One region of the Lacrimispora sanguinis genome, then DNA from elsewhere that is predicted to be linked to it. Evidence: a T-box and tRNA genes for the amino acid it is inferred to sense, from the RefSeq annotation. Region 1 holds a T-box; the other holds one or more tRNA genes.
What was found. A T-box is a leader RNA that pairs with one kind of tRNA and senses whether it is charged. The one in region 1 lies ahead of proS (proline--tRNA ligase), so its partner is inferred to be a tRNA-Pro.

Region 1 (15,742 bases):
AAACAATAAAATATAATGGATAGATAAAATGAAAACTATAAAAAGGAAGGTATGACTGCCCTATGAATCAGACGATAAAAGAGCTTATAGAAAGAAAATCCGTCCGGATATATGAGGACCGGGCCATTGAACCGGAGAAAAAAGCGGCTATTATAGAGGCGTCCCTTCAGGCACCTACGGCCGGAAATATGACCCTGTATTCCATTATTGATGTGACGGACCAGGAGCGAAAGGAAATTCTGTCAGTAACCTGTGACAACCAGCCATTTATTGCAAAAGCGCCCCTTGTGCTGGTTTTTGTAGCAGATTATCAGAAGTGGTACGAGCTGTTCTGCCACTATGAAGAAGAGGTTCGCCATCCAGGGCTTGGAGATCTTTTGCTGGCCTGTGACGATGCCCTTATAGCCGCTCAGAATGCGGTTGTGGCGGCAGAATCCATGGGCATAGGCTCCTGTTACATTGGGGATATTATGGAGCAGTATGAAACCCACAGGGATTTGTTTGGCCTTCCCAAGTATGCGGTTCCTGCGGCAATGGTGGTCTTTGGATATCCGTCCAGGCAGCAGCAGGAGAGAAAAAAGCCGGAGCGGCTTAGGCCTGGGGCTGTGGTGTTCACGAATTCCTACCGCCGTTTAAGCCCCGAGGAATTTTCCCAGGAGATTATAAAGGCCCAGGGCAGGGAAGAAGACTTTGAACGCTGGATCAAGGCCTTTTGCAAACGCAAATGGAATTCTGATTTCAGCGCAGAGATGAGCCGCTCTGTGGAAGCCATGATGGAGGTTTGGAAGAAAGAGGAGTAAAACGAGACATGGATCTTAACATACTATACGAAGATGAAGAGATACTGGTGGTGGAAAAACCAGTGGGAATAGAATCCCAAACTGCAAGGTCCTTTGAACCGGACATGGTCAGCGAGGTAAAGAAACATATCAACACGTTATCCCCAAAGCAAGGGGAGCCTTACGTAGGAGTTATCCACAGGCTGGATAAGCCGGTTGGAGGCGTTATGGTGTATGCAAAGACCAAAGGGGCCGCAGAGTCTTTAAGCAGTCAGGTTTCCCGGCATCAAATGGAGAAAATTTATTACGCAGTGGTTTGTGGAAAACCTGTGGAAAACTTTGGCGCTTACGTGGATTATTTGTGGAAAGACGGAAAAACTAATTGTTCTAAAATTGTGGATAAGGGGATAAAAGGTGCAAAACTTGCAGAACTCCATTATCAGGTTGTGGAAAACAAAAACATCGGGAATGAGGAATGCAGCCTGACAAAAATCACATTAAAAACCGGACGCCACCATCAGATCCGGGTGCAGATGGCGGGCCACGGCACACCCCTATGGGGCGACCGGAAATATAATCCCAAGGTTCAAAAATGTACTGCAAGCGGTAATGTGGCGTTATTTGCTTACAGCTTATCGTTTTTCCATCCAGTAACAAAGAAAAGGCTGAGCTTTATGGTGAGTCCCAAGGGAGAAGTCTTTGAGATGTTTGGAATTTTTTACTAATCAGTTTCCGCATATTTTTTACACAGTCGGTTCATAATAATGATTGTACAAAAGAAGTACAAATCAGAAACAGGTGAGTCCATGGTGAAACCGAGCAGGAAACTGAAGAAAACATTATTAATATTGGGAGTTACAGGGGCAGTGTATTTAAGCTTTCGTTATCTGCTGCCCCTTGTGATTCCCTTTTTGATTGCATATGTATTTGCCCTATCTCTACGGCCTTCTGCCCTTTGGATTGAGAAAAAGACCCGCTTCATTGTAAAGGAAAAGGTAATTTCCATTCCCCTGGCAGTTATCGGCGGAGTAGAGATCATACTATTTATGATTGCCCTGGGAATCCTTCTTTATGTGGGGGGAAGAAAATTGCTTATGGAAGCCAGGCTTTTGCTTCAAAATCTTCCTGCAATCCTGGAAGGCATGGATCATTGGCTTATGGATAACTGTTCCTTTGCGGAGCGTTTCTTAAAGCTTCCTGACGGATATGCGGTAGAAATAGTAAGGGATATTATTGCGGGAGGGCAGACTGCTATTAGAAGCAGGATCATGCCCTTTCTCATGGTAAATTCCATGACCATTATGAAATGGATCGTTCAGGCAACCGTTATCATCATCATATTGCTTATTGCCACAGTCCTGTCCCTTCAGGAAATGGATGACATCCGGGAAAGGCGGGATAATTCCATGTTCCGCTTTGAATATGCCATGTTAGGTAGACGGCTTACAACAGTGGGAAGCGCCTGGTTAAAGACTCAGGCGGCTATCATGCTGTTTACCATGGTGGTTTGTTCGTCGGGATTGTTTTTACTGGGAAATCCCTATTTTATCTTATTCGGGATTGGGATCGGTCTTCTTGATGCGCTTCCGATTTTTGGGACCGGGACAGTGCTCTTTCCGTGGGCCCTATTTTCCATGATCAACAAAAACTGGAAGTATGGAATCGGTCTGATCATCATTTATGTGATCTGCTATTTTTTAAGAGAGATCATGGAAGCCAAGATCATGGGGGGACAGGTTGGCCTCACGCCTCTAGAAACCCTTGCTTCCATGTACGTAGGACTTCAACTCTTCGGACTTTTGGGATTTATTCTCGGCCCTATCGGCCTATTGATTGTGGAAGATATTGTAGAGGTGTATGAGGGCTGGTGCTGTCACGACGGAAAGGAAAGTCTGGACCCGGAGGAATGAATGAAATACTTTGGCAGACAAACCTAGACCCACTTGACAAACATTTGCAAATAACGTAAAATCAACCATACAATCTTTTATTTTAATGAAGTAATAAGACGTTGAAGAGGACCAGTAGGTGATGATGTATCCCAGAGAGAAGGCCGTTTGCTGGAAGGCCTTTATACCTCTCATAACCCAACCTACCTCGGAGTCCCGCAGCAAACTGCGGCGCAGTTCCTGCGTTAACGGATAAAAAAGTGAGTCATGGCATTGTTCATGGCTAAATTGGGTGGCACCGCCGAGCTGTTCGGTCCCTTTTCAGGGAACGGATGGCTCTTTTTATTTTTATGAGGATAGGAAAGGAGAATTGTTATGGCAAAGGAAAAGAAATTAGTAGAAGCGATTACATCCATGGAGGTGGATTTTGCGCAGTGGTATACGGACGTTGTAAAGAAAGCAGAGTTAATTGATTACTCCAGCGTAAAGGGCTGCATGGTCATCAAACCGGCAGGGTACGCCATCTGGGAAAATATTCAGAGCGAGCTTGACAGAAGGTTTAAGGAAGTGGGGGTGGAAAATGTTTACATGCCTATGTTTATTCCGGAAAGCCTTCTTGAAAAGGAAAAGGATCATGTAGAAGGATTCGCTCCTGAGGTGGCCTGGGTAACCCACGGAGGTTTGGAGCCGCTGCAGGAAAGGCTTTGTGTCAGACCTACCTCAGAAACCCTTTTCTGTGATTTTTATTCCAGAGAAATCCAGTCCTATCGGGACTTACCGAAGCTTTATAATCAGTGGTGTTCCGTGGTGCGCTGGGAAAAGACCACCAGACCGTTCTTACGCTCCAGAGAATTTCTATGGCAGGAAGGCCATACGGCTCATGCGACTGCCAGTGAAGCGCAGGAAAGAACGGAGCAGATGCTTAATATATACGCAAATTTCTGTGAAGAAATCCTTGCAATGCCTGTTATACGCGGTCAAAAGACTGATAAGGAAAAATTTGCCGGAGCAGAGGCAACCTATACCATCGAAGCCCTGATGCACGATGGAAAGGCGCTTCAGTCAGGAACCAGCCATAACTTTGGAGATGGGTTTGCAAAAGCTTTCGATATTCAGTATTCAGATAAGGAAAATAAACTTCAGTATGTTCATCAGACTTCATGGGGATTGAGCACCAGACTTATCGGTGGTATCATCATGGTCCATGGTGATGACAGTGGCCTTGTGCTTCCTCCCAGAATTGCTCCGATCCAGGTGATCATCGTTCCGGTTCAGCAGCAGAAGGAAGGCGTTCTTGATAAGGCTTATGAGTTAAAAGAGGTTCTTTCTAATTATAAAGTAAAAGTTGACGATTCCGATAAGAGCCCAGGCTGGAAGTTCAGCGAATGCGAAATGCGTGGTATTCCTGTTCGTGTGGAAATCGGTCCGAGAGATATTTCAGAAAACCAGGCGGTTTTGGTACGCCGTGATACCCATGAGAAGATTACCGTATCCTTAGATGAAATAGATAGTAAAGTAGGCGAGCTTTTAGAGACAATCCAAAATGATATGTTAGAACGAGCTAGAATCCACCGGGATGTCCATACCTACGAGGCAACGGATATGGATACTTTTGTTAAAACTGTGGAGGAAAAACCGGGCTTTGTAAAGGCTATGTGGTGTGGCTCCCAGGAATGTGAGGATAAGATCAAGGAAATTACAGGAGCAACATCCCGCTGTATGCCATTTAAGCAGGAAACGCTGGCCGATACCTGTGTATGCTGCGGAAAGCCTGCAGTCAAGATGGTTTACTGGGGCAGAGCGTATTAAAACCGGCAAGATAGGAAAACAGGAGGTAAAAAAGGTGATAAAGATTCAGGTTCCGGAGGCGGCGAGGAGGATCATCGAACAACTGAATACCAGCGGCTTTGAAGCCTATGTGGTGGGAGGCTGCGTAAGAGACAGCCTGTTAGGCCGGCAGCCGGAAGACTGGGATATCACAACCTCAGCAAAGCCCGAACAGGTAAAAGAAATATTTAATAGAACGGTTGATACGGGAATCCAGCACGGTACGGTTACGGTACTTATTGACCATGAGGGTTATGAAGTGACCACATACCGCATAGACGGAGAGTATGAGGATGGACGCCACCCCAAATCCGTGGAATTTACGGGAAACTTACTGGAGGATTTAAAACGCCGGGATTTTACCATCAATGCCATGGCCTACAACGACCGGGAGGGGCTGGTGGATGCATTTGACGGGGTAAAGGATTTGGAGGGCCGGGTCATCCGCTGCGTGGGAAACCCACTTGACCGGTTTACTGAGGATGCCTTAAGGATCCTTAGGGCCATCCGTTTTTCTGCCCAGCTGGGTTTTGACATGGAAGCAGAGACAAGGGCGGCAATTTCTGTTATAGCCCCCAACATGGCGAAAGTCAGCAAAGAGCGGATTCAGGTGGAGCTTACAAAGCTCCTCCTTTCCGATCACCCCGGAAGGCTTAAGGATGTATATGAAAATGGAATTGGCCCTTATATATCAAAGCATTTTGAAGCAGCGGGAAGGCAGCCTTTTGAATCGGAAAGATTTACCGAGCTGCCACCTGTAAAGCACATACGCTGGTCCGGCTTTTTAAGGCTTGAGAAACCTGAGGATGCAGTAAGGATCCTTAAGGAGCTGAAGCTGGATAATGACACCATCTATCAGACAAAGACTCTGGTCAGCCTGTGGAAAACAGAGATTCCTGCTCATAAACCTGCCATCCGGCAGGTCATGAGCACCCTATCCCCGGAGCTTTTTAAGGACCTTCTTTGGTTTCAGAAGGTATTCAGCCATCCATCCTATAAAAACAGATTAGAAATGGTGGAGCAGTATTCCGAGGAAATCTTAAGGGCTGGGGATTGTATCCGCCTAAAGGACATGGCCGTTACCGGCAGGGAATTGATCGATGCAGGTATGAAACCGGGGCCTGAGATGGGAACGGTGCTTAACCGTTTGTTCCAGCTTGTCCTGGAAAAGCCGGAATGCAATAACAGGGAATATTTGATGAAATCTGCAGAACAATTTATAAAGGAACAAGGCTAAGGCACGTATAACTTTCTACCGGATTTTGCATATTTTTTTCCACCTCTTCATACCCTAGAAGTAGCTGATTAGCTAAGAGTTGGAGGGGTGGTTGTGAACGAGAAATACACAGAGGTGCTTTCGCAGTATGAGCTTGAAATTCTGGATGTGAAACGCGGCCGGGGCGCCTGGCTGTGTGAGACGGACCAGGGGCTTAAACTGCTTCGGGAATATAAAGGAACCTTAAAGCGCCTGGAATTTGAAGATCAGGTATTTTCACAGATGAAAGAATCATGCCGCTTAAAAGTGGACCGTTACGTCAGGAATAAAGATGGTGAACTCCTCTCCAGTGCCGAGGATGGATCCCGGTGGATTGTAAAAGACTGGTATGCGGATCGGGAATGCAATTTGAAGGATAGCAAAGAGGTATTATGCGCCATCGAACAAATTGCTTCTTTACATAAAGTGCTGCGGCGGATTGATTTCAAAGAGGAATGGAATCTGGGGTCCATTTTGGTGCAGCAGCCGGCTGAGGAAATGGAACGCCATAACAGGGAGTTAATACGTGCCCGCACGTTCATCCGAAATAAGCGAAAAAAGTCTGAGTTTGAGCTGTGTGTCATGGGTAATTATGATATATTTTTCGAACAGGCCATGGAAGCCTGCAAAGGGATGGCAGGCTTTTATGAAAACCGGGGGAACAGTGAGGAATACTTGTGTCACGGGGACTTAAACCAGCACCACGTACTGATGTGTTTTCATGATGTGGCTATCGTGGAATTCAATCGTATGCACAAGGGTATGCAGATGGAGGACTTATATCATTTCATGCGGAAAGCCATGGAAAAGCATGACTGGAATTTAAAGCTTGGTATGGCCATGCTGGAAACTTATACAAAGGTTCTCCCTCTTTCGGATGCAGACAGGATATGCCTTTACTATTTATTTTTATATCCTGAAAAATACTGGAAGCAGATTAACTTTTATTATAATGCCAACAAAGCCTGGATTCCCGCACGGAATATTGAAAAGCTAAAGGATTTAGAGATTCAGCAGCCCCTGCGGAATCTTTTCCTGTCACGAATTCAAAGTTGAAAGAACATTCGCTAGATTCATTCAGGATACAAAATAATGGAAATGCACTTTTCTTTTACCATGTTATGATTTATAATAATCATAACAGTGAAGGAGGGAAAGGAGTATTTTGCTTATGAAAGATTACAGGAGTATATATGAGGAATGGCTTTTAAATCCATATTTTGATGAGGCGACAAAGGAAGAACTCCGGGGGATCGGTGATGATGAGAATGAGATTAAGGAGCGGTTCTATCAGGATCTGGAATTTGGCACCGCCGGCTTAAGAGGTATCATCGGCGCCGGAATTAACCGGATGAATATCTATGTAGTGAGAAAAGCGACCCAGGGTCTTGCTAATTATATTAAAAGCCAGGGCGGCACTGATAAGGGTGTAGCCATTGCATATGACTCCAGGCATATGTCTCCGGAGTTTGCAGAGGAGGCAGCGCTTACGCTGGCGGCCAATGGGATCAAAGCATATAAATTCGAATCATTACGTCCAACACCGGAGCTTTCTTTTGCTGTAAGAGAGTTAGGCTGTATTGCCGGTATTAATATTACAGCCAGCCACAACCCTCCGGAGTATAATGGATACAAGGTATACTGGGAGGATGGCGCCCAGTTTACTCCTCCTCATGACCAAGGGGTGACCGCAGAGGTCCTGAATATTACGGATATTTCAACGGTTAAGACGACTACTGTGGAAGCTGCAAAGGAATCAGGTAAATATGAAATCATCGGAGCCGCTTTGGATGATAAATATATCGCTCACGTAAAGGCTCAGGTAGTAAACCAGGATGCCATTGACAAGATGCAGAATGATATTAAAATTGTCTATTCTCCTCTTCATGGTACAGGCAATCTTCCTGCAAGAAGAGCATTAAAAGAAATCGGCTTTACCCATGTGTATGTGGTTCCTGAACAGGAGCTTCCAGATGGTGACTTCCCTACGGTCAGCTATCCCAATCCTGAAGCAGAGGAAGCCTTTTTACTGGGCCTTGCCCTTGCAAAGGAAAAGGATGCGGATCTGGTTCTGGCAACCGACCCGGATGCTGACCGTCTTGGGGTGTATGTAAAGGATGAGAAATCCGGCGGGTACATCCCTTTGACCGGCAACATGTCCGGTTCTCTTCTGTGCGAGTATGTACTTAGCCAGAAGAAGGAGAGAGGAGCAATCCCCGCTGATGGACAGGTAGTCAAATCCATTGTTACCACGAATCTGGTGGATGCAGTGGCTAAGGCTTATAACTGCGAGCTTATTGAGGTATTAACCGGCTTTAAATACATTGGACAGCAGATTCTAAAAGAAGAGGCTACCGGATACGGAACCTATATGTTCGGCCTGGAAGAAAGTTATGGCTGTCTGATCGGAACCTATGCCCGTGATAAGGATGCCATTTCTGCTACGGTTGCCTTGTGTGAGGCTGCAGCCTATTATAAGACAAAGGGCATGACCCTTTGGGATGCCATGATTGCCATGTATGAAAAATATGGCTATTATAAAGATGCGGTGAAGGCCATCGGCTTAAAAGGCATTGAGGGTCAGGAAAAGATCCGGGCGATTATGGAGACCATGCGCAGGGAAACACCAACAGAAGTTGGCGGATATCAAGTCCTCTCTGCAAGGGATTATAAGCTTGATACCGTTAAGGATATGAATACCGGAGAAACCAGTCCTACCGGACTTCCACAGTCTGATGTGCTTTATTACGATCTGACGGATGACGCATGGCTGTGTGTAAGACCTTCGGGAACGGAGCCCAAAATTAAGTTTTACTATGGCATAAAGGGTGAATCTATGGCGGATGCAGATGAACGGTCTGCAAAGCTGGGAGAGGCTGTTATGGCTATGGTAGATAAGATGATGTAGGAATTATGATAGAATAAAAACGGAGCCTGGCTTTTAGCCAGGCTCCGTTTTTGTATGATTTGTTTTTTATGTTACGACTTTTTGTATTTTTTGGAATATTCTTTTAACTCCCTTAATGCCTCACCGAACATCCGGGATGAAGCGGTAGGGTTCCGGCGGAGAATTCCCTTTCGATAAGAGGTCAAACGTCCGGTCAATTTCTCTTTGGTTTCCGTTAGCGACTGAAGGCGTTCCACCAAAGCGGATTCTTTTAATGCGCTGGCAGTTTCGGCTTTCAGAGAAGAAATCTTTACCTTGGTACCGTCTTTTAAACTGGTTGCCATCTGAATTGTCTCAGTTTTTATGTCGGATACCTTTTGGGCTGTTTCAGCCTTTAACAGGGATATCTGCACCTGTACCTCATCCAGTTCGGACTTTAATTTAGTCATGGTCTCCAGGATGCGGCCAAGGTCTAAGGCTTCCTTAGTGGAGTGTATGGCATCCGTGACAAAAATGATGCCGACTATAATCACAAGGATGATGCACACTGTCACGTTTAGGCGAAGGACCAGCCATTCTAAGGGGCGGTGAATAACTTCCGTCAGCAATAGGGTAAGAAATCCCCAGGCGATGGAGTTGGTAAGACAGACATAACCGTTTAAATTAAATGGATTGTTGCTGTAATCCCAGTATTTCATCTTAAACAGACGCTCCATGGCATAACCGGTCACGTATTCCAAAGCGGAAGCACCCAGCATACCAAAGAGAAACACCAGAAATAAGTTGCCCTGGACAGGCAGGGACAGCCACAGCATGATAATGGCCCCGCTTCCGTAGAGCGGAAGAAGGGGAAGTCTTAAAAAGCCGCGGTTTACAAAATGAAGGCTTCTTACGGAAACATAAGTGGATTCGATGATCCAGCCGATAAAGCAATAGATGAAGAAAAACAGCAGCCACTGATACCAAGTATATAAGTACATAAACATAACCCTTCCATGGAAAATTCTTATTGGGTTTATCATAAACGTTTTTGTCTTTTTTTGCAACCTTTGCTTGCCTTAATTGCTTCTGTCATGTAGAATTATGAATGTTTCATATTTAGAATAGTGAGTAGTCGGCGAAAAGGAGTTTTTCAATGAGCATATTAAACGTAGAACATCTGACCCATGGATTCGGGGACCGTGCCATCTTTCAGGATGTATCATTCCGCCTTTTAAAGGGAGAGCATATCGGCCTGATCGGAGCCAACGGAGAAGGAAAATCCACATTTATGAATATAATAACCGGAACATTACAACCGGATGAAGGTAAGGTGGAGTGGGCGAAACGGGTCCGCGTTGGTTATCTGGACCAGCATACGGTGTTAGATAAGGGGATGACCATCCGGGACGTGTTAAAAGGCGCTTTTGCGTTCCTGTTTCAAATGGAAGAACAGATGAATGAGATCTGTGACAAAATGGGAGAGGTGGATGAGGAAACCATGGCCTCCATGATGGAGGAGCTTGGAACCATTCAGGATCTTCTCATGGCCCATGACTTTTACATTATTGATTCAAAGGTGGAGGAAGTAGCCAGAGCCTTAGGATTAAGTGACATGGGCCTGGATAAGGACGTGACGGAATTAAGCGGAGGCCAGAGGACTAAGGTTCTTTTAGGAAAGCTTTTATTGGAGAAACCGGATATCCTTCTCCTTGATGAGCCGACGAATTATCTGGATGTACAGCATATTGAATGGCTGAAGCGGTATCTTCTGGAGTATGAAAATGCATTTATCCTGATATCCCATGATATCCCCTTCTTAAACAGTGTAATCAACATCATTTACCATATGGAGAACCAAAGCCTGGACCGTTATGTGGGTGATTATGAAAAGTTTCAGGAAGTGTATGCGGTGAAACGGTCACAATTAGAGGCGGCTTATAAGCGGCAGCAGCAGGAGATTGCGGAACTGGAGGACTTTGTAGCCAGGAATAAGGCCCGGGTGTCCACCAGGAACATGGCCATGTCCAGACAAAAAAAGCTGGATAAGATGGATGTCATTGAGCTTTCAAGAGATAAGCCAAAGCCGGAGTTTCATTTTATGGAAGCCCGAACAGCCGGGAAATATATCTTTGAGACCAAGGATATGGTTATTGGTTATGAGGAGCCTTTGTCAAGGCCTTTGAATCTTTCTATGGAGCGCGGGGAAAAGGTGGTGTTAGTAGGTGCAAACGGCATCGGAAAGACTACCCTGTTAAAGAGCATCCTGGGGCTTATACCGTCCTTAGAGGGAGATATTGAGCTTGGAGATTACCTTTCCATCGGATACTTTGAACAGGAGATGGCCCCTGGAAATACTACCACATGCATCGAAGAGATATGGAAAGAGTTTCCTTCCTATACCCAGTACCAGGTCCGGTCGGCTCTTGCCAAATGCGGTCTGACTACCAATCACATTGAGAGTCAGGTGCGGGTACTTAGCGGAGGAGAGCAGGCAAAGGTCAGATTATGTAAACTCCTTAACCGGGAAACCAATGTCCTTTTACTGGATGAGCCTACTAACCATCTGGATGTGGAGGCAAAGGAAGAACTTAAGAGAGCTTTAAAGGAGTATAAGGGAAGTATTCTCCTAATCTGCCATGAACCGGAGTTCTACGAAGGAATTGCTACCAGAGTGCTGGACTGCAGAGAATGGGCTCTTAAATTATCTTAATAATATACTGATAAAGAAAAAAGTTGGGGCAGGTCGGAACAAGATGATGATTGGCTTGTAAGAGAAAAATAACTGTGGAAGAGGATGCTGTATTGCGTCCTCTTTTTGTTTTATATGGTATCTTTATAAACTTAAAATACTGGTGGGATCAGTCTTGAAATGATATACTGAAAGCAATATAAGCCAAAGAAAAAGCTAAAGGAAATAATGCCATGAAAAAGAAATGGTTCATCAAAAACCTTATCACTTTTGCACTTCCTATTTTTGCCGTTCTTCTGATGTGCGGAGCTATCACCTTATATTTTGTTTATCACGTTTTCCTGCGGGAGCTGAATAAGAACAATGAGAATCTTTTAAGTCAGATTCAGACCAACGTGGAGACAATTTTAAATGAAGTGAATTCCTTAAGCCTGAATTTTGAGTTTTATACAAAGGAACAGGATTACGGGGAGTATTCCGACAGTAATACGGTTACGCCGGAAAAGCGGGCGGTTGATTTTGAAATGCTGAATTTTATGAATACAATAGCAAATTCAAGGCAGTATATCCATTCCATCTATCTTCAGATAGATAATCCGGAAGACAGCTTTATGGTCAGCAACAATGGGAGACAGATGCCGGAACAGTTTCTGGATTCAAAATGGTTGAAAGATGCCGGGGCATTGAGGAAAATGGATGAAACTACCTGGACCAGGTACAGGGGAATCAAACGTTATTCCTTTGAATCGCCGACAGATGTGATCACGGTATACCGTAAGCTGTATACAGGATTAAAGCAGGTAGGTACGGTGGCATTGAATATTTATGGTTCCTATTTTGACGAGCGGCTGAGCGCCCTTAATCTGCTGGAGGGGCAGGAAATAGAGATTTATTCCAAAGATGGTGAAGCAGTATACAATTTTACCTATCATGAGGACAATGGGGAAGGGAAAAGCTTCCAATATAGGTATATTACCGTGAAGTCGGAGGGAAATGGTTATACCTATATATCACGGGTCCCTACGGGAAAGCTATACGAGGTTCTATATCAAATCAGCCTAAGGATTGCTGTGATTTTCCTTATCAGTATTGCGGCAGCCCTTGGGGCATCTTATGTCGCTTCAAAGCGCAGCTATGATCGTATCTATACAATTTATCAGATCATCGAAGCAGCAGATTCTCCTTATCCCCTTCCGGAGCTTACCTCGAAAGCAAAGGATGAGTATGGATACATTATACAAAATATGATTAAAATGTTCATTGAAAGCCGCTATGTAAAAGCCCAGCTTGCAGAGAAAAAGAGCCGGTATGAAGCGATGGAGCTGTTGGCTCTGCAATCCCAGATTAACCCCCATTTCCTGTTTAATACCATTGAAACAATTAATTGGAGCATCATCGGGCATCTTGGCTTTGAAAACCATGCAAGCAGAATGCTTGAACATCTATCGGATGTTTTGAAGTTCTCCCTTAGTAATCCCAATGAAAAGGTGATGCTGAAAGAGGAACTTTCCTATACAAAGAGTTATCTGGCTATCATGCAGGAGCGCTACCGTGACCGGTTTGATGTAATCTGGGAAGTGGATGACAGTTTGTTGGACTTTTATATCATAAAAATGATTATCCAGCCCTTGGTGGAAAATTCCATCTACCATGGCATAAAAGAAAAGGACGGAATGTGTAAGCTGAAGATCAGGCTTTACTGCTTAGGTGAAAAGATCTGCCTTGAAGTCATTGATACTGGTATGGGAATGTCAAATGAACGGCTGCTTGAAGTGAGGCAAATGATGAATTACGATAACAGGAAAAACCTGGGGATTCACATCGGAGTCAAAAATGTATATAAACGCCTGAAACTGGTCTATGAGGAGACTTGTTCCATGACAATAAGAAGTAAGGAAGGGCTTGGAACCAGCGTGAAAATTGTTTTACCGGCGGACATGGATTTGGAGATTAAAAACTTCAGTAACGATATTATTTCAGATGACGGAATTGACTATTACAGTGATATGGAATTGTCCGACAGTTCTGAATTTGCACAAAAGTCAAAAAGAGCACCCATGGGCGGAAAAGAGGTCAAATAGAAGACATATTTAGAATAAAATGAAATCTCACCGAAAAATGCATACAATGCTACAATGAATCCATGAAAAAAGTATGTTATTACAAAGAAAGGAGATTTTATGAGAAAGGCAAAATTATTTACATGTTCTTTGGCTGCTTTTGCAATGGTGTTAAGTCTGGCCGGATGTATGCAGAACAATGGTGCAGGAACTGAAAAACTTGCAGAGACTGTGAGTGCCGGAGATGCTTCAAAGTCCGGCGAGACCGACAAGGGAAATACCGCCCGGAAAGAGGGCAATACTTCTCTTCGTTTTATGTGGTGGGGAGGGGAAACACGCCATAAGGCGACAGTTGATGCACTGGAGCTTTACAAAAGAATCGCACCAGATGTAGAGGTTAAAACAGAGTATTCTGGCTGGGAAGGGTATTTTGACAAGCTGACCACTCAGCTGGCGGCTAACACAGGGCCCGATGTAGTTCAGATGTCCTATACCAATGTGGCCGAATACGTAGCCAGAAACCAATTGGTTCCGCTGGATGAGTATATCGAAAAGGGCGTTCTTGATGTGAGCAATTTATCAGAATCAACACTTGATATGTACCGCATGGACGGGAAACTATATGCAGTTCCGGCAGGTGTAAGCACGTCCCTTTTGTTTTACAATAAGGACTATTTTGACAAGGCTGGAGTGCCCTATCCTACAGAGGACTGGACATGGGATGATTACATGGAAGCGGCCAGAAAACTGACCATGGACACGGACGGAGACGGCAAGACGGATGTCTGGGGAACTGCTTATATGGTAAATCCCGCGGGACCGGACATTACTTTTAAGAAATATATCTATGAACGTGGCGGCAGGATGTGGAACAATGACTTAAAGTCAGTGGCTTTTAATTCAGAAGAAGGGCTTTCAGCAGTTGAATTCATAAAGAAGCCGTTGGATGAAGGAATTATGCCTCCTTTAGAGATAACAGCTTCCAATCCTCAGAATGTGGATGACTTCCAGACCGGAAAGACTGCAATGATTATCAATGTTTCTCCAATGACTCAGACCTATATGGGTATGGGCATTAATTTTGGAATTGAGTGTACCCCTAAGGGAGCGGAGAAGGAGGCCCGATGGGTCAATCCAAGCATGGTCTACTGCATTACAAAGGATTGCAAATCGCCTGAGAATGCGGCTGGATTGATTGATTTTATGGTAAACAGTGAAGTCGCCGGAGATATTCTCCTGCTTGAGCGGGGCGTCCCGGGAAACAGCGCGATCAGAAGCCGTATATCCGGTTCGCTCAGCGAAATGGAAAAGAGGATGTTGGAATGCATTGAGAAATCCACATCAACGGACGTTGAAAACGAACCTTTCCCGTCAGGGTATATGGAGATTCATTCTATGCTGGTACGTGAATTTGAGAATATGATGTTCGGCAAATACACCCCTCAGGAATTCCTGGATGTAGTTGAGAAGGAAAGCAATAAGATACTTGAGAAATTCAGCGAATAGGAGCGAGTGCCTGCTGATTAGAAAGAGAAAGGAGAAGGCTGTGTTCGGTGAAAAAAAGCCTTTTGACAGTGGAAAGTATAAAAACAAAGAAGCGTTCCTTTTCCTCCTTCCATGGATTCTGGGTGTCGTATTGTTTACGGTGGGGCCGATGGTTCAGTCCCTGTGGCTGTCCTTTACAGATTACTCCATCTACAGTGAAGCGAAATTCATTGGCCTTCAGAATTTTATAGAAATGTTTAGCGAAGACAGGATGTTTAAGCACAGCCTGCTCATCACATTAAGGTACGTGTTTCTGTTTGTCCCGATCAAACTGATTGCAGCCTTGCTGATTGCGGTATTGCTCAATCAGAATGTGAAGGGAATGTCTGTTTACCGCACCATTTACTATATCCCGTCCATTGTGGGCGCAGGGATTGCTATGGCTGTGACATGGAAGATTGTTTTGTCCAGAGACGGGTTTGTAAATGAATTCCTTGGAATCTTTGGTCTGGGGCCCTTTGACTTTCTGACCAATCCCAAAATGTCCTTATCAACCCTGGCGCTTATGGGGGCATGGCAGTTTGGTTCGGCTATGGTTGTTTTTCTGGCGGCATTAAAGCAGGTTCCCAGGGAATTATATGAAGCCGGTGATATTGACGGAGCCGGAAAGGTCAATCAGTTTTTTAAGATTACGCTTCCCATGATATCGTCCACGATTCTGTTTAATCTGATTATGGGTATCATCAATGCATTCCAGGTATTTACCCAGGTTTCTGTCATAACAAACGGAGGTCCGGCAGATTCTACATACGTGTACATGCTTCACCTTTACAGGACTGCTTTCGAGTCCCACCGAATGGGATACTCATCAGCTCTGGCCTGGGTGCTG
Region 2 (15,742 bases), 1.9 Mb from region 1:
CAAGGAAACCCTTGTAACTGCCGGGCACATCATTATGCCTCTGGCAAAGGAACGGGGAGTGAAGATTCTTCCTGTGGACAGTGAACACAGCGCTATTTTTCAGTGCTTAAACGGAGAAGATAAAAAGGCCATACATAAGATCCTTTTGACAGCATCCGGCGGTCCTTTCCGGGGAAAAACCAGAAAAGAGCTGGAGTCTGTGCAGGTGGAAGATGCTTTAAATCATCCCAATTGGTCTATGGGCAGGAAAATTACCATTGACTCTTCTACGATGGTCAATAAGGGTCTTGAAGTGATGGAAGCAAAGTGGCTTTTTGGCGTGGAAATGGAACAGGTGCAGGTGGTGATCCAGCCTAAGAGTGTAATTCATTCCATGGTGGAGTTTGAGGATGGAGCTGTCATGGCTCAGCTTGGAACGCCGGATATGAAGCTTCCGATCCAGTATGCACTTTTCTATCCGGAGAGGAGATTTCTTCCCGGTGACCGCCTGGATTTTTGGAGCATCAATCAAATAACTTTTGAAAAACCGGATATGGTAAACTTTCCTGGCTTAAAATTGGCATATATTGCCGGGAAGAAAGGCGGAACACTTCCAACAGTTTTCAATGCTGCCAATGAACGGGCAGTTGCCAAATTTTTGAACAGAGAAATTTCATATCCAACCATAACTGATATGATAGAGGGAGCTATGAACGGGCATACTGTAAAGGAGAATCCAACAGTAGAGGATATTCTTGAAGCAGAGGCTGCAGCTTATGAATATATAGAAAGCAGGTGGTAAATTGTCCAGCGTTATCGTAGCGATTCTGGTCTTTGGGCTAATCGTATTAATTCATGAATTAGGGCATTTTTTGTTCGCAAAAATGAACGGAATCGCAGTGGTTGAGTTTTCAATCGGCATGGGACCAAGGTTGGTCCGTTTTAAAAAAGGTGAGACTATTTATTCCATAAAGGCACTGCCCTTAGGCGGTTCCTGTATGATGCTGGGAGAAGATGAGGAAAATCCCGATGAGCGGGCGTTCCAGAATAAATCAATTCCGGCCCGGATGTCGGTAATTGCAGCCGGTCCTATCTTTAATTTTATTTTAGCCTTTTTCCTGGCTGTTATTCTTGTAGGGATGAATGGATATGATACGACCTATATAAAGGAAGTAACCGATCGTTCGCCTGCTTATGAGGCAGGAATCCGACCGGGTGATAAGCTGCTCCGGATCAATGGGGAAAGTGTATCCATGTATCGGGATTACATTCTTTATAAGCTTTTAAAGCCTGAGGAAAAGATGAATCTTGTGGAATATTCCAGAATCGATCCAACAACCGGAACGGAAAGTATCCATTCTGTTTCCGTCAATCCAGAGTATTCAAAGGAAAGCGGGAAATACCTGATAGGTATTATCATTGCTCCTGAGAATAAAAAGGCCGCCTCTCTTGGCGAACTGGTAAAATACGGATACATGGAAATGGAATACGATGTAAAGCTGACAGTAAAAAGCCTTGGCATGCTCTTTACCGGTAAGGCGAGTGTTAATGATTTAAGCGGTCCGGTGGGCATTGTGGTCATGATTGATGATTCTGTTAAGGCTGGGCTTACGGTCAGCGTTGTAGCAGCACTTATGAATGTGATCAGCATGTGTATCTTGCTGAGCGCAAACCTGGGAGTTATGAATCTTCTTCCCATCCCCGCTCTTGATGGAGGGAGGCTTTTGTTTCTTATTATTGAAGCCATCAGAGGCAAGCGTATGGATCCGGAGAAAGAGGGCCTGGTTAATTTAATCAGCATGGCTGCTCTTATGGCCCTCATGATTTTTGTGGTGTTTAACGATATCAGCAGGTTTACGTAAGCGAACCATAATTACTCGGCAATGAGACAAAGGAATGTGTATGCATGTTCCTTTGGCGTCTGCCGCAATAACCGGATGGAACTCGCGCAGCGGGTTGCTTCCGGTTTTGAGGTATATGCAGAATGGAGGAACGTATGAGCAGAGAGAAAACAAGAGTAATCCGTATCGGAGACCGGGTAATCGGCGGAGGAAATCCGGTACTGATCCAGTCCATGTGCAATACGAAAACGCAGGATGTGGAGGCGACAGTAGGTCAGATTAAAGCTTTGACAGAGGCTGGCTGCGATATCATCCGGGTAGCAGTGCCGGACATGGAGGCAGCGGCCGCATTAAAGCAGATAAAGAAACAGATTTCTATTCCGCTGGTTGCGGATATTCACTTTGATTACCGGCTGGCCATCGCTGCCATAGAATCCGGAGCGGATAAGATCCGGATTAATCCAGGGAATATTGGATCGGCCGACAGGGTCCGGGCAGTTGTGGAAAAGGCCAGGGAATATAATATTCCCATCAGGGTCGGGGTGAACAGCGGTTCCCTTGAAAAGAATCTGATTGAAAAATACGGCGGGGTGACTGCAGAAGGTATTGTGGAAAGCGCTCTTCAAAAAGTCCGGATGATTGAAGAACTGGGATATGAAAATCTTGTCATCAGCATTAAATCTTCCAATGTGCTCATGTGCATCAAAGCCCATGAACTGATTGCCAGGCAATCGGATTATCCCCTTCATGTGGGAATAACCGAAGCAGGCACTTATGTCTCAGGGACAATCAAATCCTCAGTAGGCCTTGGAATCATTCTTCATGAAGGAATCGGGGATACCATCCGTGTTTCCTTAACTGGAGATCCGGTGGAGGAAGTAAAGACCGCAAAATTGATATTAAAGACACTTGGTTTAAGAAAAGGCGGAGTAGAGGTGGTATCCTGCCCGACCTGCGGAAGGACCAGGATCGATTTAATCTCTTTGGCAAACCAGGTGGAAAAAATGGTTTCGGAATTTGACCATCTGGATATTAAAGTAGCTGTTATGGGCTGCGTGGTAAATGGACCGGGAGAAGCCAGGGAAGCAGATCTTGGAATTGCCGGAGGAATCGGAGAAGGCCTCTTAATGAAAAAAGGAGAAATTATCCGAAAGGTTCCGGAAGATGAACTGCTTCAGGCCCTAAAGGAAGAGCTTATGAAGATGCAATAGGTGATAGAATGTCTAAAAATTTTTTGGAGGTTTTTCCAAGTTTACATATTACAGAGGAATTACGGGAGCTTTTAAATCTGGTAGAAGTGGAGAAGGTCACTTTAGGCAGGGATAGAAGCTCTATTCGTATTTATCTTATGAGCCCAAGACTCATACATAAACAAAATATTTACGGGCTGGAAAAGGGGATCAAGGACCAGCTGTTTCCATCTAAGCGGATTACCATAAAGATTATTGAACGGTTCCGTTTATCGGGTCAGTACACCCCTCAGAAGCTGTTAAAGGCCTATAAGGAAAGCCTTTTAATGGAACTAAAAAATTACAGTATTATTGAATACAACATGTTCCGTAAAGCACAATTCCAGTTTCCTGAACCGGATCTTCTTAAGATGACGGTGGAAGATACCATTGTTACCCATGAGAAGGCCGGAGACTTAAAACGTGTCCTGGAAAAGATTTTCCATGAACGGTGCAGCATGCCGGTAGAGGTCCAGTATGAATATGTGGCCCCTAAGGAAAATGAACTGGCTAAGCAAAAAGAGCTTCAGATGCAGCGGGAGGTGGAGGAAATTGTAAGCCGTACTTCCTTTGCTGTAAATAGGGAAGAAGGCCAGAATGAGTATATTGCCGGGGCAAGTGAGGGAACTGCCGGTCCTTCCATGGCGGATGGCATTTCTTTGGATACCTTGACTGCAGAATATACAGCCCTCGCTCCGTCTGATCAGGCTTCCCAGACCCCTGCACCTGCGCTGCGTATGGGAGGGAAAAAGGAAACCACTAAGACAGGCGATTCAGATACCGGGAAAAAGGAGTGGAAGGATTATAAAAAGGGCGGCGGCTCCTACGGACGCCGTTCGGACAATCCGGATGTTTTATACGGACGTGACTTTGACGGGGAAATCATAGAGATCGATAAAATTGATGGCGAGATCGGAGAAGTGGCCGTAAGAGGCAAGATTTTAACTGTGGACAGCAGAGAGCTTAGAAGCCAGAAGACCATTATGATCTTTGATGTGACGGATTTTACCGATACAATCACAGTGAAAATGTTTGCCAGGGAAGAGCAGATTGATGATCTAAAAGCAGCAGTGGTACAGGGAAGCTTTATACGCATCAAAGGCGTCACTACCATTGATAAATTTGACGGAGAGCTGACTCTTGGATCAGTGGTTGGAATCAAGAAGTCCGAGGACTTTACCGGGAAACGGGTGGATAACAGCCTTGAAAAACGAGTGGAGCTTCACTGCCACACGAAAATGAGCGATATGGATGGGGTATCAGAAGTCAAAGATATCGTGAAACGGGCAAAACGATGGGGTATGCCTGCGATTGCCATAACTGACCACGGATGTGTCCAGTCCTTCCCGGATGCAAATCATGCCCTGGATAAGGGCGATTCCTTTAAACTGATCTATGGCGTGGAAGGGTATCTGGTAGATGATTTAAAGCAGCTTGTGGAAAAATCCAGAAACCAGGGATTGTCGGATTCCTATGTAGTATTTGATATCGAGACAACAGGCTTTAGCTCGTCCAGAAACCGGATCATTGAAATCGGAGCGGTAAGGGTAGTTAACGGGAATATTACGGATAAATTCAGCACCTTTGTAAATCCCGATGTGCCCATTCCTTTTGAGATCGAACAGCTTACAGGTATCAATGACAATATGGTTCTTCCTTACCCTAAAATCGATGAAATACTGCCTCAGTTTCTGGAGTTTTGCGGAGATTCGGTCCTGGTAGCCCATAATGCATCTTTTGATGTGGGCTTTATCGCTTATAATGCAGCCAGGCTTAACATAGCCTTCGATCCTACCGTCATTGACACGGTGGCGCTTGCTAGGCTCCTCCTTCCCAAGCTTAACCGTTATAAGCTGGATACGGTTGCTAAGGCACTTAATATATCCTTGGAGAATCATCATAGAGCAGTCGACGATGCAGGCTGTACGGCTGAGATATTTGTGGCATTTGTGAGAATGATCCGGGAGCGGGGCGTGGAAACTCTTGATGAGCTCAATGGGCTAAGCACCATGTCGGCGGATATGATTAAAAAGCTTCCTACCTATCATGTGATCATACTGGCGGCTAACGATGTGGGGAGGGTAAATCTCTATCGTTTGATCTCATATTCCCACATTAATTACTATGCAAGAAGGCCAAGGATTCCCAAAAGCGTGCTGAATAAGTATCGGGAAGGGCTGATTATAGGCTCCGCCTGTGAGGCAGGGGAACTGTATCAGGCCATCCTGCGGGGCGTTTCTGATGCGGAGGTCGCAAAGCTGGTTAACTTTTACGACTATTTGGAAATACAGCCTTTGGGAAACAATGCATTCATGCTTCGGGATGAAAAAAGTTCAATAAAGTCGGAACAGGATTTAATTGACATTAATAAAAGAATCGTAAGCCTTGGAGAGCAGTTTGGAAAACCGGTTTGTGCCACTTGTGATGTTCATTTCTTGGATCCGGAGGATGAGGTTTACCGAAGGATCATTATGACCGGCCAGGGCTTTAAAGATGCCGACGATCAGGCACCTTTGTATTTGCGTACCACAGAAGAAATGTTAAAGGAATTTGAATACCTGGGGCCCAATAAGGCAGAAGAGGTAGTAATAAAAAATACAAGAAAAATTGCCGATATGTGCGAAAAGATTTCTCCGGTACGCCCGGATAAGTGCGCCCCTGTCATTGAAAATTCCGATGAGGATTTAAGAAAGATCTGTTATGACAGGGCTTATGCCATCTATGGAGAAACCCTTCCCACAATTGTTACAGAACGTCTGGAGAGAGAACTTCATTCCATCATATCCAATGGGTTTGCGGTTATGTATATCATCGCTCAGAAACTGGTTTGGAAATCCAATGAGGATGGGTATCTGGTAGGCTCCCGAGGCTCTGTCGGTTCATCCTTTGTCGCTTATTTATCAGGAATAACGGAGGTAAACTCCTTAAGCCCACATTATTATTGTACATCCTGTCATTATTATGATTTTGATTCAGAAGAAGTAAAACAGTTTTCCGGTATGGCTGGATGTGATATGCCGGATAGGGTTTGTCCGGTGTGCGGACGTCCTTTGGAAAAAGATGGATTTGATATTCCCTTTGAAACCTTCCTGGGCTTTAAGGGAGACAAGGAGCCGGATATTGACTTAAACTTCTCCGGTGAATATCAAAGTAAGGCTCATGACTATACAGAGGTTATTTTCGGCAAAGGTCAGACCTTCCGGGCAGGAACCATTGGTACCCTGGCAGATAAGACTGCCTTTGGGTATGTAAAAAATTATTATGAAGAGCGTGGGGTAAGAAAGCGCAATTGTGAGATTAGCCGGATCGTACAAGGCTGTGTTGGAGTAAGAAGAACTACCGGACAGCATCCGGGTGGAATTATCGTACTTCCTCATGGAGAGGAAATCTATTCCTTTACTCCGGTTCAGCGGCCTGCCAATGATATGACTACCATGACGGTAACCACTCATTTTGATTACCATTCCATTGACCACAACTTACTGAAGCTTGATATTCTGGGGCACGATGATCCTACCATGATCCGTATGCTTCAGGATTTAATTGGATTTGATCCGGTTAAGGATATTCCTCTGGACAGCAAGGAGGTCATGTCGCTGTTTCAGAACACCTCAGCCTTAAAGATCACGCCGGAGGATATTGGAGGCTGTAAGCTTGGAGCTCTTGGGGTACCTGAGTTTGGTACGGACTTTGCCATGCAGATGTTAATTGACACGCAGCCCAAGTATTTCTCTGACCTGGTACGAATCGCCGGTCTTGCCCATGGTACGGATGTTTGGCTTGGAAATGCCCAGGCCCTGATTCAGGAGGGGAAGGCCACCATTCAGACGGCAATCTGTACCCGTGATGATATCATGGTCTATTTAATATCAATGGGAATCGAAGAGGGGCTGTCCTTTTCCATTATGGAGAGCGTTCGAAAGGGAAAGGGGTTAAAGCCTGAGTGGGAGGAGGAGATGACCGCCCACGGAGTTCCGGACTGGTATATCTGGTCCTGTAAAAAGATCAAGTACATGTTCCCTAAGGCCCACGCTGCCGCCTATGTTATGATGGCCTGGCGTATTGCCTACTGCAAGGTGTTTTATCCCCTGGCTTATTATGCCTCCTTCTTTAGCATCCGTGCCAATGGCTTCAGCTATGAGCTGATGTGCCAGGGGCGGGATAAGCTGGAGTATTATCTGGCCGACTATAGGAAGCGGATCGACACTCTTTCTAAAAAAGAGCAGGACACCCTAAGGGATATGAGAATCGTACAGGAGATGTATGCCAGAGGGTTTGACTTTATGCCCATCGATATTTACCGGGCAAAAGCAAGGCATTTCCAGATCATTGACGGCAAATTAATGCCGTCCTTAAGCAGTATTGACGGATTGGGAGAAAAAGCGGCTGATGCCGTCGTGGATTCAGTGAAGGATGGAGCCTTCCTGTCAAGGGAAGATTTCAGAAACAGGACAAAAGTCAGTAAGACCGTCTGCGATTTGATGGGAGATTTAGGACTTCTTTTTGAACTCCCGGAATCCAATCAGCTGTCCTTGTTTGACCTGGGTTAGAAGGGGGGATAAGATTCCCCCTGAAGCCTGGGGGCTTTTTCGGACAGGTTATTACAGAAATTTATTGAAATTTTTCCAGAATTTAAAAATAATAAAAAAATTTTGAAAATAAGGTTGACATTTGCTGGGATTTATATTATACTACCTAACGTAATCGAGGCGTGGCTCAGTTTGGTAGAGCGCTGCGTTCGGGACGCAGAGGTCGCAAGTTCGAATCTTGTCGCCTCGATTCTGTATCATTAATATGCTGTAAATGGCCTATTGGTCAAGCGGTCAAGACGCCGCCCTCTCACGGCGGAAACCCGAGTTCGATTCTCGGATAGGTCATAGTATAAACCTTCAGGAGCAGCCTGGGGGTTTTTGCGTTAAGTGGGACAGTTTTAAAATAGGAGTGCTGTAATTTTTTTTGATTGATGTATAAAACGATTGGGAATACATAGGTTTGTCATAGATAAAGAATCAGGAGGAGCCTGTTATGAAGATGATTGCTGTAGTATATCAATCGAAATATGGAGCGACTAGAAAATATGCGGAGTGGATCGCTGAGGAATTATCCTGTGATCTGTTTGAAGGAAAAGATATAAAGGCAGATAATCTGGAACCATATGATACCATTATCTTAGGTGGTGGCCTGTATGCCGGGGGTGTCAATGGGATTAAGATATTGACAAAGAACTTCTCTAAGTTCTCAGGCAAGAATCTGGTACTTTTCACCTGCGGGCTGGCCGATCCCTCCGATCCGGTCAATACGGATAACATTAAAAAGAGTCTGAAAAAGGTGTTAACCGAAGAAATGCAGGATAAGATCAAACTGTTCCATTTACGCGGTGCCATGGATTATTCAAAACTCAGCCCGGTACATCGGGCCATGATGAGTTTTGCATGTAAGATAATAGAAAAAAAGGATCAAAGCTCTTTGACTGACGAAGACAAAGGGATGTTAGCAAGTTACGGAAAAAACGTTGATTTTATAGATAAAGAAACGATATTGCCACTTATAAATTATATACGGGATTTATAAGAATTACGGGGTTAAAATGGATAATATTTCGCTCGATGAGATTAAGGACAAATTGGATTTTTTTTATAAAATGTATGATATCGTACGTCTGGTTGACCCGATCAACAAAAGCGTGCTGGACTACCGGCAGTCATCGTTAGTCGGAACACCGGATGTATGCTATCATTATTGGGAAAACAACAGAATTTGTGATAACTGTATTTCTATAAGATCCTATTACGAAAATAAAAGCTTTGTAAAAATGGAAAAAAGCCGTGATAATGTTCTTCTTGTTACAGCGATTCCCATTGATAACGCCGACAGCCCGGCAGTGCTGAAGCTGTTAAAAGACGCTACCGATACCATGTTAGTTGGGAACGGGGATTATAATGAAGGAGAAATCTTTTCCCGCTTTATCAAGGAGCTTAATGATGCGGCGGTGAGAGATCCGCTCACATCCCTTTATAACAGGCGTTTTGTGAATGAGCGCCTTCCTGTTGATATTATTAATGCTTTGCTAAAGCATAAGCCATTGTCTGTATGTTTTATTGATCTTGACAACTTTAAATCAATTAATGACCTTTATGGGCATGAGACGGGAGATTTAACGATCAAAGCGGCAGGCGAAGTCATTTCCCGGAATATTTCTCATGAAGATGTATGGGTAGCGAGATATGGAGGAGATGAGTTCCTTCTTTGCCTGAGCGATACCGATGAAGACCAGGCACGTGCAATTGTAGAATACATGCAAAAGGAAATTGAGAAAATGCCGGTGAATCAGGCTGCTGAAGGAGTTTCTCTTTCCATCTCTTTTGGGATAGAAACCATGAAGGATGTTCCTGTGACTGCGGAGGAGCTTATACGCAGGGCGGATGAAAAGATGTACAAAGCAAAAAAGGAAAAAAGTTCCGATATATAATAGAAAAAACCACCCTATCAGGGTGGTTTTCTATTTCTGTTTTTACTCTTTATCTGTGCTTTCAGCAATTTCCTTGACTATGTTTGCAACAGTTACTTCATTTGCCGGTTCATTAATAGTTGTACCTTCAGGAATTCCGGTAATATTTACATTTCTGGTTACTTTGGCATCATATGTATTTGCCTTCATGATCTCTGTGATATCCAAACCGGTTGTTTCTTTTACAGATTCAATGGTCTTAGCTAAGACAGCTGGTACATAGCTTCCCATGGAAGTTACGCCTGCATCACCATTTCCGCTATCAATAATTGTAACCTTATCAATGGTAGCTAATGGTTCTGCAATTGCCTTTGCCATCTCAGGTAAGGCATGCACGATCATTTCCATCATCGCGGCCTGCCCGTATTTCTTCATTGCGTCCGCTTTCTTTTCCATTGCTTCCGCCTCTGCAATACCTTTCGCCTGAATCGCAGCAGCTTCTGCTTCTCCTTTGGCTTTTATACCTTCGGCTTCCTGGAGCATAGCAAATTTTTCTGCTTCCGCCTGGGCTTTTCTTGCTTCGGCTTCTTTTTCCTGCTCATATTTCTTTGCTTCGGCTTCTCGCTGTCTTCTTGCTAAGTCAGCAGAAGCTTTTTGTTCTACGGCATAGCGTTCTGCATCGGCCTTTTTATTAATTTCTGCTTCCAAAGTCTGCTGCATAACGGCGACTTCTTTGTTCTTTAGTTCCGCTTCTCGTTCTGTTTTTGCAATCTGTGCGTTTACCGTAGCAGTCTGAACAGTTTTTTGCTGTTCCTGGTTCTGAATTTCATAAGCTGCGTCAGCTTCCGCACGCTTCGTATCAGATTCTTTCTTTAACTCAGCCTTCCGGATCTCAAGTTCATTATTCTTCTGGGCAATTTCTGTTTGAGCAAGGACTCTTGCATCATTAGAGGCTTTATCCGCTTCCGCCTGGGCAATAGCAATGTCTCTTTCAGCCTGGGCTTTTGCGATAGACGCGTCCTTCTTGATTCTTGCCGTATTGTCGGCTCCAAGGTCCTTAATAAGGCCATTTTCATCGGATATATTCTGGATATTACATGATACAATTTCAATACCAAGTTTTTTCATATCCTTTGAAGCTTTTTCCATAACCTGATCTGAGAAGGAATCTCTGTCAGTATTGATTTCCTTTAAAGTAAGTGTACCGATAATTTCACGCATATTACCCTGAAGGGAATCCTGTAAGTCTTGGGTAATTTGATCCTGGTTTTTATTTAAGAAGTTTTTTGCTGCTAATTTGATTCCGTCTTCTGTTGGTTCTATTCTTACTTTCGCGACAGCGTCAACATTCACGTTGATGAAATCATTTGTTGGCACAGATTGTTCTGTCTTGATATCCACCGTCATCTGGCCAAGATAAAGCTTATCTAATCGTTCAAGAAATGGGATTTTGATTCCGGCGCGTCCAATTAAAATTTTCGGCTCTTTCTTCAATCCTGAGATAATGAAAGCCCTGTCAGGCGGAGCCTTCACATATCCGCTTGCTAAGATACCAAGCAAGATGATTACTGCTACAGCAATTAGAACGAATGGTAAAATGATCTCTAACATAATTTCTCCTTTCAATCATAAAAAGTTTCAAATGCATCGTGTTAATAATTCTTTATATGTAGAAAAAAACCCGTAAAAACGAGGTTTCTGTAAAGCTCCCGGAGGGACTCGAAGACCCACACATTACGAATCTTAAAAGTGGGATTTTGTGTCATATGGTTTGTCAAATATAGGAATCAAAATTAAGGTGCTTCCTGGTGAGAGCAACATTTTCACCGCGTCGTTCCCCAGTGAAGAGTGCAATGTAAAAAATAAACTCTCTATTTTAGTGGTAAGCGCCATCCCTGGGTATACTCTGGTACGTGATAGGACTTCCCGGGAACCACTTTGTCTGCTCAATGGTGAAATAGTTCACCTCATACTCCTTCTTGGCCTTACGGCCCTGTTTCTGTTTCCCAGAATAGATAATGGGATTGATTATATGCAGGCTTCACCTACAGCGTAACTCAACATTGCACTGATAATGGCCAGATCCTTAGATATGGTCCCTTCTGATAAGCCTCCTTTCTTTCCATCCTGTCACACATCATCTTTTCTCAGGGATTCCGAAATACGGGGGAGAATCCGAAGCTCTAATTTACGTTTATAATCGTGATATGTAGTTTTTTTAAGGACAGGAGGAGCCATGTCTTTGAGATATGAAACGGAAAGGTCCTTAAGAGTCATGCGTTCACCTTATACGTTTTTGCAGGCCTTAACATCTCTCTCAAAGTCTACAACAAATTCATTGAGAGCCTTATCTATTTGACGCTTTGTCATGCCTGGATCCGGTGTGTATGTATCTGTTTCGATTATTTGAGAACCATCAGAGCATCGGCCGTTGCTAACCGTTACTTGAAAAGAGGTTCCGCGCTGCCTTATGCTTGCCATAGTATCATTCCTTTTCTATTTTTATGTTGAGTATAAAAATATACGCCTCTTGCCAGGAAATATTCTCCTAAATTATGTCCTGAGAGACTATAAGGAGAATTAGAATTAAACGAAATTCTCTTCCGCAATTTGGGCAGCGGCGTGAATTCCGGGCACCTAAAAATTTGTGGCAATAAGGACACCGATCTAAAATAGCTTCCGCTATAAGCGTAACGCCATGAACAATTAAAATCATAACCTTACCTTTAATTGACACATCAAGAAGAATATTCAATAAAATAGCAAGCAGTGTAGACATAACCAGTACTATATTGTCAATTCGTTTTTGTTTTTTAACTTGTTTCCTCATATGGCGTCTTCTGTAGGGATTAAAGATTCTTTATAGATTGTAACATATTCGTGGGGGAAATCAAAGTATTTATAAAACTACAAATTAAAACTAACCAACAATCAATTAATTATGAAAATTAGTATTTTACGTATTACTGTACTTTGAAAACTTAATATTGATAGTTAGTAAATTTGATGATATTCTAAATATAGAATATTTATTTTGGGGGAAGAAAACCATGAAAAAGGAATATAATACAATACCACAGTCAATGAAGGAAATGAATACCTACGGTTTTTCCTGGATGGATTTCGTGACTGCTATACCGTCACCGTTGTTTGTGGTCACTTCTTATAAATCAAACGGCAAGCCAAATGCGTGTTTGCAGTCATGGTCATGTTTCAATGGAGGAGAAAAGGGCTTTTATGCTATTTTATCCAATGTTAACAAAGCGGGACATTTATATCGGACGATTAAAGAAAAAGGGGAGGCTGTATTTAATTTCCCGTCTGCAGACATTTATCCGCTGTGCATGGAAACTATTAAGAATAATGGTTTTGATGATGATGAAATTTATCTTTCTGGTCTTACATCAGAGCCTGCTTCCACAGTAAATGCACCACGTATCAAAGAATGTTTTCTTTCTCTTGAAAGTCGATATTTATGGGAGCGTGAGATTGAAGAAGGAGACGATCATGTTCTAATGTGTTTTAAGGTGACAAATATTTGTATTGATGAAGCGAATTTAGATGAGGTAATACAAGGACGTTATGGCGAGAAAGGATTGCTTTATAACGTACATTACCCTGTCAATCCAGAAACCTTTACAGGAAGTTCTCATGATTATATAGCCATATTGCAAAAGTATAGAGATATGGGTGAGTATTGACAACATAGTTCCCATTTGTGTTGAATTATGAGTAAAAAGCAACTACTAGCTATCAGTATTGAGCTGGTAGTTTTTTTGTACCCAAAATGTAATAGGCTGATCAACAAAACTGATATTTCAAGAAGGAAGTAATATGCAAACTAAAGTTGAATATAAATCACGGGATATAAAGAAAAATGTCCCCAAGATTAGTATGAGGACATTTTTCTAACAAAGGTTTAAGCAGTCAACAAATACTTCATTAACAACCTATTGTTATTTCCGCATTGCCATCCTGATACCTTCGTGTGATGTGTTTTTTGATGAACACAATATTATTATGAGCATAATCTATATAAATATTATGGTAATAACAGTAAAAGAAAAAGAGAAAAAAGAAAGTATCGCATAGGTTGCTAAATTACTATTAAACCCGTGTTGTACCAAAACGGTTGCCTTCATATACACTTCCGGAACAAAACCATACAAGAAGAGGAATAAGTCCAAAAGGAGCCAATACTAAAAATAACCAGTATCCTGATTTGTCAAGATCATGAAGACGTCTTATACAAATAGCAATGACAGGAATTAAAGATGTAAGACTATAAAGGACACACGGGATAACGAATCATAATTATAAACCCCGCTATCTGTTTGAGGTTCGTTTCATGCTGCCCCCTATGTGATAAATAATTTAATAAAATTCGTGAACTATTATTGATTTACTTAATATTATATATTAAAAGTAATATAGCTAAAAAATGAATAAGGAGTTATTATTATATGGAATTATATGCATTCGCCTCTGAATTTCCGGAATTATTTGCAATGTTAAATGAAACCGTTAGATCCACTATTGCGGCGAACAATATGACCGGGGAAGAGTCTCTCAGGGATTGGGACAATATGATTGATAATTTTGTTAGTAATTTCGAGTACGAGGATTATTATGGACAGGAGATGGGAGAGAGTTTATCTCAGCAGATACCTTTTGATGGTTTCGGAGATAGGGACAGAGATAGGGACAGAGATAGGGACAGAGATAGGGACAGAGACCGCCGCAGACGCCGCCGTCGCTTTCATGATTTTAATTTAAGAGATATTATCAGACTTTTGTTTTTAAGACAATTGTTCGACCGAAACCGTTTCTAAGATTTAGTTGTAAAACCCCGTATTTTCGCCTGGTAGTATAAACTTTCGTGTCACCGCATGTGGAGTGTATAATAATGATGACGAATTGTAGCCGGAAGGAGAAATAAGGGAAATTGAATTACAATATATTGTGGTTATGGAACAAAAACAGGGGAAATTTTAAGGCCGAAAAATGCAAATTTTGGTCCATTTTTTTAACTGCCTTCACAGATAACGAAGGGCGGTAGGAGAGATATTACCTCCAAAACAGTGGATTGTAGTATATGTTTTGGTATGAACTATTAAAAAGGGGGTTATAGCATACGATTGTGGTGGCGATCCCCAATATTGGGAACATATAGAGGAATGTAATAACGATCCTGCTGGTTATTTAAAATGACCTGTGTAAAAAAATCACAATATGTGTTTTAACAATCCCACATTTCTCATTCATAATATGATATCAGTTAAAAATATATCAACGTGCGCTTGGCTTCGGCTGGGCGCTTTTTGTGGGTGAAATAATGTGCTTTTATCTAAATTCACTTTTGAGAAGGAGTCAATAAGTACACCAGCAAGGTAAAGGTTTTAATTCATCATTAAAATTGTATAATTCAAAAAAGCTGCAAATATGCACCATATAAGATATGGTATTTGTAAGGATGCTGCAAAAGTATTTATTTCATAAAACCGTTGGATCATTATAATTATCAGAATGATTAATAATATCAGCCATATAAAAGCAAGCAAATATTGAGAAAATCCGAAAAAAATAATGCTCCAACAAAAGTTAAAGAAAAGTTGTAGTGCATAGATTTTTAGAGCTTTAGCTGAATTAACATTTCCTGACACATAAATTATGTATGAAGATATTCCCATGAGGATATAAAGTATTGTCCAAACAATGGGAAAAATATAGGTTGGAGGGCTAAGGGAGGGTTTATTTAGTGAGGAATATATTGACATGTTACCACTTATAAGGGCTGATAAAGATCCAACAGCCAAAGGTATAAGAATTGATATTGCAAGAGCACTTTTGTTAATAGGTTTCATATAATGAACTCCATGTGTATTATTAATAGTTTATGAGATCAAATCAAAGAATATGCGGGCATATAATCAAACATTAAAACAATCATTTGATTATGATAATTATAATTTAATGAATTATTGTGCACTGAAAACTTATATTGATAATAAATAAGTTAGATGATAGTATATTCAAAAGGATAATTTATATAATTGGAGGAGATACCATGAATAAGGTTTCAGTTAAGTTACTGTCTTTAGTTGATGCAGACAGTCTTTTTGAATTTGAAGTAGAAAACCATTCCTATTTTGATACTATTGGTTTGTCTCGAAGTGACGCTTATTATAATCGTGCTTCGTTTCAAGAGATAATAGAAAATTTAGTAGCTGAACAAGAAAAAGATA

Region 2: it has a tRNA-Pro gene. The T-box ahead of proS (proline--tRNA ligase) is inferred to sense a tRNA for this amino acid. The anticodon was not compared.

What each region holds. Positions count from the first base shown of each region.
Region 1 is NZ_CP173277.1:2,678,855-2,694,596, reverse strand. Features, by position in the region: gene ACHZES_RS12465 (nitroreductase family protein) at 63-800, shown strand; gene ACHZES_RS12460 (RluA family pseudouridine synthase) at 809-1,504, shown strand; gene ACHZES_RS12455 (AI-2E family transporter) at 1,586-2,689, shown strand; T-box leader at 2,782-2,990, shown strand; gene proS (proline--tRNA ligase) at 3,044-4,477, shown strand; gene ACHZES_RS12445 (CCA tRNA nucleotidyltransferase) at 4,515-5,732, shown strand; gene ACHZES_RS12440 (spore coat protein CotS) at 5,826-6,806, shown strand; gene ACHZES_RS12435 (phospho-sugar mutase) at 6,922-8,658, shown strand; gene ACHZES_RS12430 (putative ABC transporter permease) at 8,730-9,617, opposite strand; gene ACHZES_RS12425 (ABC-F family ATP-binding cassette domain-containing protein) at 9,773-11,329, shown strand; gene ACHZES_RS12420 (sensor histidine kinase) at 11,542-13,389, shown strand; gene ACHZES_RS12415 (ABC transporter substrate-binding protein) at 13,489-14,874, shown strand; gene ACHZES_RS12410 (carbohydrate ABC transporter permease) at 14,915-15,742, shown strand, end outside.
Region 2 is NZ_CP173277.1:779,511-795,252, reverse strand. Features, by position in the region: gene ACHZES_RS03820 (1-deoxy-D-xylulose-5-phosphate reductoisomerase) at 1-781, shown strand, start outside; gene rseP (RIP metalloprotease RseP) at 783-1,841, shown strand; gene ispG (flavodoxin-dependent (E)-4-hydroxy-3-methylbut-2-enyl-diphosphate synthase) at 1,976-3,031, shown strand; gene ACHZES_RS03805 (PolC-type DNA polymerase III) at 3,040-7,599, shown strand; tRNA gene ACHZES_RS03800 (tRNA-Pro) at 7,755-7,828, shown strand; tRNA gene ACHZES_RS03795 (tRNA-Glu) at 7,855-7,926, shown strand; gene ACHZES_RS03790 (flavodoxin domain-containing protein) at 8,075-8,620, shown strand; gene ACHZES_RS03785 (GGDEF domain-containing protein) at 8,637-9,518, shown strand; gene ACHZES_RS03780 (flotillin family protein) at 9,561-11,108, opposite strand; gene ACHZES_RS03775 (hypothetical protein) at 11,628-11,735, opposite strand; gene ACHZES_RS03770 (hypothetical protein) at 11,784-11,978, opposite strand; gene ACHZES_RS03765 (flavin reductase family protein) at 12,548-13,198, shown strand; gene ACHZES_RS03760 (DUF805 domain-containing protein) at 13,605-13,745, opposite strand; gene ACHZES_RS03755 (hypothetical protein) at 13,961-14,329, shown strand; gene ACHZES_RS03750 (TspO/MBR family protein) at 14,897-15,361, opposite strand; gene ACHZES_RS03745 (GNAT family N-acetyltransferase) at 15,565-15,742, shown strand, end outside.